2 regions of the Geodermatophilus sp. URMC 62 genome follow, and region 2 is predicted to be linked to the other one. Evidence: riboswitches for the same ligand, from Rfam matches in the RefSeq annotation. Region 2 holds a riboswitch; the other holds the start of a gene.
What was found. A riboswitch is a leader RNA that binds a small molecule or an ion and turns the genes downstream of it on or off. The one in region 2 is predicted to bind cyclic di-AMP.
Positions count from the first base shown of each region.

Region 1: another riboswitch for cyclic di-AMP. It lies ahead of ACU616_RS08905 (aggregation-promoting factor C-terminal-like domain-containing protein); the one in region 2 lies ahead of ACU616_RS17665 (C40 family peptidase).

Region 1 covers NZ_JBRFHY010000001.1:1,855,865-1,859,891, forward strand. Annotated here, with positions in the region: gene ACU616_RS08900 (EAL domain-containing protein) at 1-985, opposite strand, end outside; gene ACU616_RS08905 (aggregation-promoting factor C-terminal-like domain-containing protein) at 1,172-1,780, opposite strand; cyclic di-AMP (ydaO/yuaA leader) riboswitch at 2,029-2,186, opposite strand; gene ACU616_RS08910 (VOC family protein) at 2,419-2,844, opposite strand; gene ACU616_RS08915 (TcmI family type II polyketide cyclase) at 2,876-3,529, opposite strand; gene ACU616_RS08920 (hypothetical protein) at 3,540-3,761, shown strand; gene ACU616_RS08925 (cytochrome P450 family protein) at 3,727-4,027, opposite strand, start outside.
Region 2 covers NZ_JBRFHY010000001.1:3,632,700-3,636,726, forward strand. Annotated here, with positions in the region: gene ACU616_RS17655 (hypothetical protein) at 1-29, shown strand, start outside; gene ACU616_RS17660 (DUF222 domain-containing protein) at 86-1,276, opposite strand; gene ACU616_RS17665 (C40 family peptidase) at 1,475-1,987, opposite strand; cyclic di-AMP (ydaO/yuaA leader) riboswitch at 2,000-2,133, opposite strand; gene ACU616_RS17670 (hypothetical protein) at 2,528-2,662, shown strand; gene ACU616_RS17675 (serine hydrolase domain-containing protein) at 2,868-4,027, shown strand, end outside.

The DNA.
Region 1 (4,027 bases), 1.8 Mb from region 2:
TGGTCAGGCCGCTGACGATGCTGCGGTCCATCTTGATGACGTCGGGGGCGGTGACCACGATGTGCCGCAGCGAGGAGAACCCGGCGCCGACGTCGTCGATGGCCAGCCGCATGCCCCCGGCGCGGAAGGGCAGCAGCGCGCTGCCGAGGGCGTCGTAGTCCGCGACCGGGTCGTGCTCGGACAGCTCGAGCAGGACCCGGTGCAGCGGCAGGGTGTGCAGCAGCGCGGAGAACTCCGGCGTCAGCAGGGTCTGCGGCGAGACGTTCATCGCCACGTAGCCGTCCACGCGGTCGAGGTGCTCGGCGGCGCGCCGCAGGGCCAGCAGCTCGACCTCGTGGCCGCGGCCGATGCTGTGCGCCTCCTCGAAGACGACGTCGGGGCCCTTGCCCCAGTCGGCGGGGAAGCGGCTGAGCGCCTCGGCGCCCACGCGGTCCCCGGTGGCCAGGTCGACGATCGGCTGCAGGACGACGGTCGGCCCACCGGAGGTGACCAGCGGGTCGAGCCGGCCGTCGATGTCGTCGCGGCGCTGCTGCGCGCGGAGCTCGGGCTCGATGATCACCGAGGCGGCCGACGCGAGGACCTTCATGAGGGCCTCGTCGCGTCGGGTGAGCTCCTTGTCGGAGGTGAACCCGAAGGCGCAGAACGTGCCGTAGAGGCTGCCGTCGGACAGCCGGACCGGCGTCGAGACGTAGCTGCGGATCCGCGGGATGCGCGCCGAGGGCAGCGACATCGCCAGCGGGTACCGCTTCACGTCGTCGATGACGGGGGGCAGGTCCCCGTCGAGGATCTTCTGGCAGAACGACGTCTCCTGGACGACCTTCGCGCCCTCCTGGACGAGGACCGGCACGCGGGTGTCGACCACCTCCAGGTGCTGGGTGGTCCCGTCCATGCGCGTCAGGAACGCCACGGGCATGTGCAGCGACGTCCTCGCCGTGCGCAGCAGGTCGGCGATCCGCTGCTCGGCGTCGGTGCGCTTCCTGGCCATCGTGTGCTCCCGTCCGGAGGGTCCTCCTCTGCATCGACGCAGGGGGCGGACACCTGGAACGGCCGGGAGCCGACCTCACCCGGACCGGTGAGACGGTCCGGCGGGCGCCTCCCGGGAGGGACGGGGGAGACGCCTGCGCCGGGGGCCCGCTCCCGCTGCTGAGAGGGGCCCACGGCGGTCAGGGGATCAGTACCAGTTGTTCGCCTGGTGGAAGTCCCAGGCGGCGCAGGAGCTGCCGTACCGGTTCTCGATGTAGATCAGGCCGGCGTCGATCTGCCGGTAGGGGTCCGACGTCTTGGCGATGCCGGTGCTGGCCCACGTGGAGTCCAGGAACTGCGCGATGCCGTAGGCGGTGCTGGTGGGGTTCTGCGCGTTGGGGTTCCACCCGCTCTCGGCCTCCCAGAGCTTGTCGAGGCAGCCGAACTGGGTGCTGTTCCCGACCTGGCCCGCGGCGTAGTCCTTGTACGCCTGCTCGCCGGTGGCGGCCGGTGCCGGCGCGGGGGCCGGCGCCGGGGCGGGCGCGGGGGCGGGAGCAGGCGCGGGGGCCGGCGCCGGTGCGGGGGCCGGCGCGGGAGCAGCCGCGGGTGCGCCGTCCCGGTTGCCGCCCCACTGCCCCGTGGAGCCGCGGTCGCCCGGGTTCCACTCGTCGGCCTGCGCGACCGCCTGCCCGCCGAAGGCGAGGCCGAGGGTCATGACCCCCGTGGCGGTCAGCAGGAGCAGGGCGCGGCGGCGCGGCGGCGCGGCGGCGGGGGCGTTCTGGGCACAGGTGTGCTCGACAGCGGTGCGTGCGTGCATGGAGACGTCCTCCTGGAGACGCGGTCACCGTCGATCGGTGCCGCGGCGGTCGGGATGGGCTGCGGGCACCACGCCGTGCGCGCGGTGCCCGGGCGGGCAGGGCTCGACAGCCGGGCGTGCGGCAGCGGCCGGACGCGGGGCCCGGCGGACGGCGCCGTACGACGGCTGGTGCGTGCAGGTGGACAGGCGGGAGCGCGATGGTCCCGGACCTGGACGCGCAGGGGCGGTGCCCCAGGCGCGAGTGATCTCCGTTCTCCCCGGGCCGCCTACCAGGTGAGCTGACGGGTTCGGGCTGGGAGTGCCCTACCCGCTCCCGGCGACGGCCGGGAGCGGGACTCACCCCGGTGGTACTGGTGGGTCCCCGGCTCGCGCCCACGGTGTGGACGCGACTCGGCGGCATCCGGCAGGGAGCCCCCGGGACGGGGGCGAGACGCCCGGCCGGACGCCGAAACGCTAAGGACGGGACCGGTCCGTGACAATCTCGTGACCTGAAACGGGTCGGCCCGCGGCGCGACAGGCCGACGCCACGCCCGGGATCGCGCTCGGGACGTCACGCCGCGCGACCACCGGGGGCCGGACGCACGGCGACCGCCGGGACCCAGCGGTCCCGGCGGTCACGGTGCCGGCAGCGTGCGGTGTCAGGCGTTCCAGGGCGGCGCCCCACGCCGGAAGTCGGCGGCGGGGTGCTGGTCGGAGACGAGGCCGACCACGTTGCCGAAGGGGTCGACGACGGCCGCACTGACCACCGGCCCGTGCGGCGTGAGGGGGATGTACTCCTTGGCGCCCATCGAGGCGAGCCGCTCGAGGACGGCGTCGAGGTCGTCCACCCACCAGTTCCCGATCACGCCGCCCGGCTCGAACGCCGCGCTGAACGGGGCGGCGGTGCGGGCGGCGATCGCCAGGCGGGTCCTCTCGTCGAGGTCGAACGCGGCATAGCTCAGCCGCCCGTCGGGTCCGGGCCGGGTGAAGGTGGGCCCCGAGCCCAGGAACTCCGTGTACCAGGCCGTGGCCGCGACCACGTCGTCGGCCCAGTAGGTGAGCGACGCGATCCCGCGCAAGCTCATGGTGAGACCTCTTTTCGGTCGGTCGGCATCGTCAGTCCCCGGGTGTCCAGTCCGGGGCCGTCCAGCGGTGGAACACCCGGGCAACCGAGTCGCGTGGGGTCTGCCACGTCTCCGGGTTGTACGGGCTGACGTAGGGGGCGAGGTCGGCCATCACCTTGGCGAAGGCCGGTCGCATCGACTCGTGGTTCTCCCGCACGGCCGCGGCCTTGACGCGGTCCTGCTCCAGGAGGTGCACGAAGACGTCCTCCATCGAGTACAGCCAGCGGCCGGTGACGCCGGTCTCCGTCGGCAGCCCGCCGGCGTCGGACTCGGCGAACACCCGCGCGATGGCCTCCTCGGTGCCCGGCTTCATCCGCTGCACGATGACGGTCATCTCCCGGTCGGGGGAGACCTCACCCTCGGGCACCCACGAGTAGAACTGCTTGGCCACGGAGTGCGACGGGTTCTGCCAGTAGCTCGGGTAGGGCGTCACGTAGGGGGCGATGGCCTCGGCGATCGCCTGGAACGCCGGCAGGCCGCGGCGCTGCCCGGAGACCTCCGGGTCCTCCTTGCGCTCGATGACGTGCAGGTACAGGCCCTCGTAGGAGAGCAGGACGCGCCCGACGACGCCCATGTCCTGCGGCCGGGTCGTCCGGTCGTAGTAGGCGAACACCGGCCCCACCTTGTCCTCGGTGCCGGGTGCCATCCGGCAGACGATGACGTTGCGGAACGGCCGCCACGACGCCGAGGACCAGCTGGCGGGCGCCGTGGACGTGTTCGTGAACTCGACCGTGTCGTTCGCCCAGGGCGGTTCCGTGGGCGTCGTCGAGGCGTCGGCCGCCGGGTCGGCCGACGGCGTGGCCGACGTGCTGGTCGACGTGCTGGTCGACGGGGTCGTCTGGGTCATCGCGTGCCTCCAGGGACGGGAGTGGGGGTGAATCGGAGGGGGAGTTCCAGCAACCCGCGGAAGGCCGAGGCCGCGGGGAGCCACTGCAGGTCCTCGACGGGGACGTCGAGGCGCAGGTCGGGGAGGCGCACGAGGATCCGCCGCAGTGCGGTCGTCGCCTCCAGCCGGGCCAGGGCGGTGCCCAGGCAGTAGTGGATGCCGTGGCCGAAGGCCAGGTGCGAGGTGGGACCCCGGCTCAGGTCGAGCTCGTCCGGGTCGGCGACCAGCGCGGGGTCGTGGTTGGCCGCGCTGAGCACG
Region 2 (4,027 bases):
TGGTCGCCGAGTCGGTCTGCCCTGCCTGACACCACCTGCCCGGCCCACCGGTGGGTGTGCCGGGCAGGCCGCCGGCGGCGGGCCGTCAGGCGGCGTGCAGCAGCGGTGCCGGGGTACTGATCTCGGTGCCGTCGGGTCGCCAGGTGCGCCATCGGCCGTCGGGTCGTCGCTCGACGCGGAAGCCGTGGTGGACCTTGGTGTGGTGCCGCTCGCACAGCAGCGCGGAGTTGTCCAGGTTGGTCTCGCCGCCGTCGAGCCAGTGCACGAGGTGGTGCACCTCCGCCCACCACGTGGGGGCGTCGCATCCGGCGAACACACACCCGCCATCGCGCAACTCGACCGCTCTGCGCAGGTGACGATCGGCCAGGCGGTGCTCGCGGCCGAGGTCCAGTGGTGCCCCGTCGGGGCCCATGACGACCCGGGAGACGGTGGCGTCGCAGGCCAGCCAGCGGGCGCGGGCGGCGGAGATGACCGCGCCGAACCCCATCCGCCCGGCAGCAGGACCGCCGCTGCCGGCGGCGAGGTCCTCGTGGTCGATGACGACGGCCACGTGCGGCTTGACCGTGCGCAGGGTCGGCAGGCCACCGGCGGCGAGCGCGTTGTCGGCCAGCTGGACGAGTGCGTCGCCGAGCCGCTGGGCGCGGCTGCGCTGGTCGCCGGCGGGCCGGTCGGCCTGCACGAAGGACTCGACCGCCGCCTGGAACCTCTCCCCACCCACGGCGTCGAGCTCCCCGCGGATCGACAGCGACCCGTCGGCGTGCTTCGACAGCGTCAGCCGCCGCCCGTCGGTGGGGTCGGGCTCGGGTCCGTCGGGATCGAGCCACGTCAGGTAGTGGCGCACCGCGCGGACGACGTCGGTGTGCTCGTGCTCGACGGCCAGCCCGGTGAGCACCGCGTCGATCTCCACCAGGTCCACACCACGCTCGGCGGCCGCGGCCAGCCGCTCGGGCGTGAGCACGACCGCGGCGACGCCCACCTGCTCGGCCGACACAAGCCCGGCGTCGTGCGCCTCGGCCAGCGCCGGCAGGTGCTCCAGCACCCGCCCGTTGCCCACCAGCCGGGCGGCCGCGGCGGCCGAGAGCCGGCAGTGGCCGCGCAGGCAGGACCGCGACCGCAGCCCGTCGCGTTCGGGTGCCTGCCGGTTCTCCGCCGCCCGTACCAGCCGGGTCAGCCGGGCGTCGATCCGGTTGCGCTCGGCGACCGCAGCCGCGACCTCGTCCAGGATCTCCGCGTCCGTCAGCGCGGCGGTGTCACCGATCGCGCCGCTCGAACACATGTACGGAGTCTAGTCGAGGGAAGTGGGCGGATCAACCCGAAAGCCCAGCTCAGAGCCGTAATCGCGGTCGGCTGAGTGTGCATGGCTCGGCCGGACCCGGTCGCCGATGCGGGCGACCGGCGACGGCTCGACGGCTGAGTCCTGACGCGACGGTGCCCCGGCCGGGGAGTCCGGCCGGGGCACCGTCAGGGCCGTGCGTCAGGCGACCCGGCGGGCGCCCACGTAGCTCGGCATCGAGTCGAGGTTCACCACCGCCACCGGCTTGCCGGCGGTCGAGGCGTGGACCATCTGGCCGTTGCCGATGTACATGCCGACGTGCGAGACCGGGGTGTAGAAGAACACCAGGTCACCAGGCTGCAGGTTGGCCTTCGCCACCGGGGTGCCGAACGTCGACTGGGCCTTCGAGGTGCGCGGGATCGAGATCCCGGCCGCCTTGTAGGAGAAGCTGGTCAGCCCCGAGCAGTCGAAGGAGTTCGGGCCGGTCGCGCCGTACACGTACGGGTCACCGACCTGGGCCAGCGCGGTGTCGACGGCGACCTGGGCCGCGCTGGAGGAAGCCGCAGCCGGCGCGGCGGCCACGGCCGTGCCAGCGCTGTCACCCGCAGCAGCCGAGGCCGGCAGGGGGGAGAGGGCGATGCCGGCTCCGGCGATGGCCGCGACGGCGATGCCGCGGAACGAGCGACGAGCGATGGACGTGCGTGCAGTCGTCATCGACGACGGTTCTCCTGTTCTCCACGATCGCCTGCCGGGTTAGCTGACGGGTTCGGACGGGGGAGTCGCCCGGCGCGACGAGTCGCGCTTCACCCCAGTGCTCAGGTGGGTCCCCGGTCCGGGTACCGGCTGGGTGCCGGCATCCGGTTCGGCGTGTCCGGCGGGTGTCACGCGGGAGGTGACGAAGGGCCCTGGCCGAACCGCGACGACGGTAGGTAGGGGATGTGGAGCCCTCAACCGCCCTGGGGGAACGCCACGCCCGGACCACCTTGCGGGACTTGACAAGTGCCAGAAATCCGAAACGCCGTACTGAGCTGCGAAGATCTCCCGGGGCACTGCCCTGTGGCGGACCCCCCGCGTGGGCGGACACGCGGGCCGACGGTAAAAAGGACATAACGGTGCGTCCGAACGCTGAGTCAATGACCGGCCACGAGGGAAGTGGTCGGGACGCCGGGATCCGCACGGTTGCCGCGCCCGTTCACCGGGCATCGGGACAACAGTCGACAGGAGGAGGACCCCGTGGGGATGTTGAGGAAGCTGGTGGCTTCAGGCGTCGCCGCCAAGGTGGTGCAGGAGCTCCAGAAGCCGCAGAACCAGGCCAAGATCAAGCAGTTCATCCGCGACTACCAGGCCAAGAACAAGAGGGGCGGAGGCGGCGCGGCCGGTCGCTACTGACGCCCACCGCGCAGCACTCCTCGCGACCCCTGTCCCGGTACCCGGGACGGGGGTCGCGCCGCGTCAGGACAGCCGCGTCCGGGGATCCGCGTCCGGAGACCGGGTCCCGCCGGCGTCCGGACGCGCCGTTGCGCTGCCCCTGGTCACGCGCCAGCCTGACGCCGGGGCCGCCGCAGAGTCGCGGCGGACCAGCCGAGGAGGGGCCATGAGCAGAGACATCGACGGCAGCCGGATCGACGCGGTGCTGGCCGACGCGGTGCAGAGCGGAGCGGTGCCGCACGTCGCCGCCATCGCCGCCGACCGGGACGGCGTCCTCTACGAGGGCGGCGCGGGGGTGCGGGTGGCCGGGGAGTCCGACGACCCCGTGGGCACCGGCACCCAGTTCCGGATCATGTCGATGACGAAGATGGTCACCACCGCCGCCGCCCTGCAGCTGGTCGAGCGCGGCGACCTCGACCTCGCCGCGCCGGTCGAGGAGTACCAACCCGAGTTCGCCGCCGTCCAGGTGCTCGAGGGCTTCGACGGCGACACCCCGCGGCTGGTCCCGCCGGCCAGCCAGGCGACCGTCTCCCAGCTGGTCACCCACACCACGGGCCTGGGCTACTGGTTCTGGAGCGCCGACCTGCTCCGCTACGAGACGGTGACCGGCGTCCCCAACGTCGTCCCGGGCTCGGCCGAGGCGTTCAAGGCACCGATGGTGGCCCACCCCGGCACCCGGTTCGTCTACGGCATCAACACCGACTGGCTCGGCAGGGTCGTCGAGACCGTCGCCGGCACCACGCTCGACGAGGTCGTGCGGACGGGGATCACCGAGCCGCTCGGGATGGCCGACACCATGTTCCGGCTCGACGAGGGCCGGAAGGCCACCTGCGTCGCCATCCACACCCGCGGCGAGGACGGCCGCTGGACCGCCGTCCCCGAGATCCTCAACCAGGAACCCGACTGGTGGGCCGGCGGGCACGGCCTGTACTCGACGCCGCGCGACTACACCCGGTTCACGCGGGCGCTGCTGCGCGGCGGCGAGCTCGACGGCGAGCGCATCCTGTCCGAGGAGACGGTCGACCGGGCGTTCACCAACCAGATCGGCGACCTGGGGTTCCCCGCCGAGATCCCCACCGCCGACCCGCCGATCACCGACAGCCTGCGGGTCGGGCCGGGCTGGACGTGGGGCCACGGGCTGCTGCTCAACACCGAGGACCAGCCGGGCCGCCGCCGGGCCGGCACCGGCGCCTGGGCCGGCCTGTTCAACACCCACTTCTTCATCGACCGCACCACCGGCGTCTGCGCCTCGATCTACACCAACTCCCTGCCCTTCATCGAGCAGGACGGCGCGTGGCGGGTCTACGGCGAGTTCGAGGAGGCCCT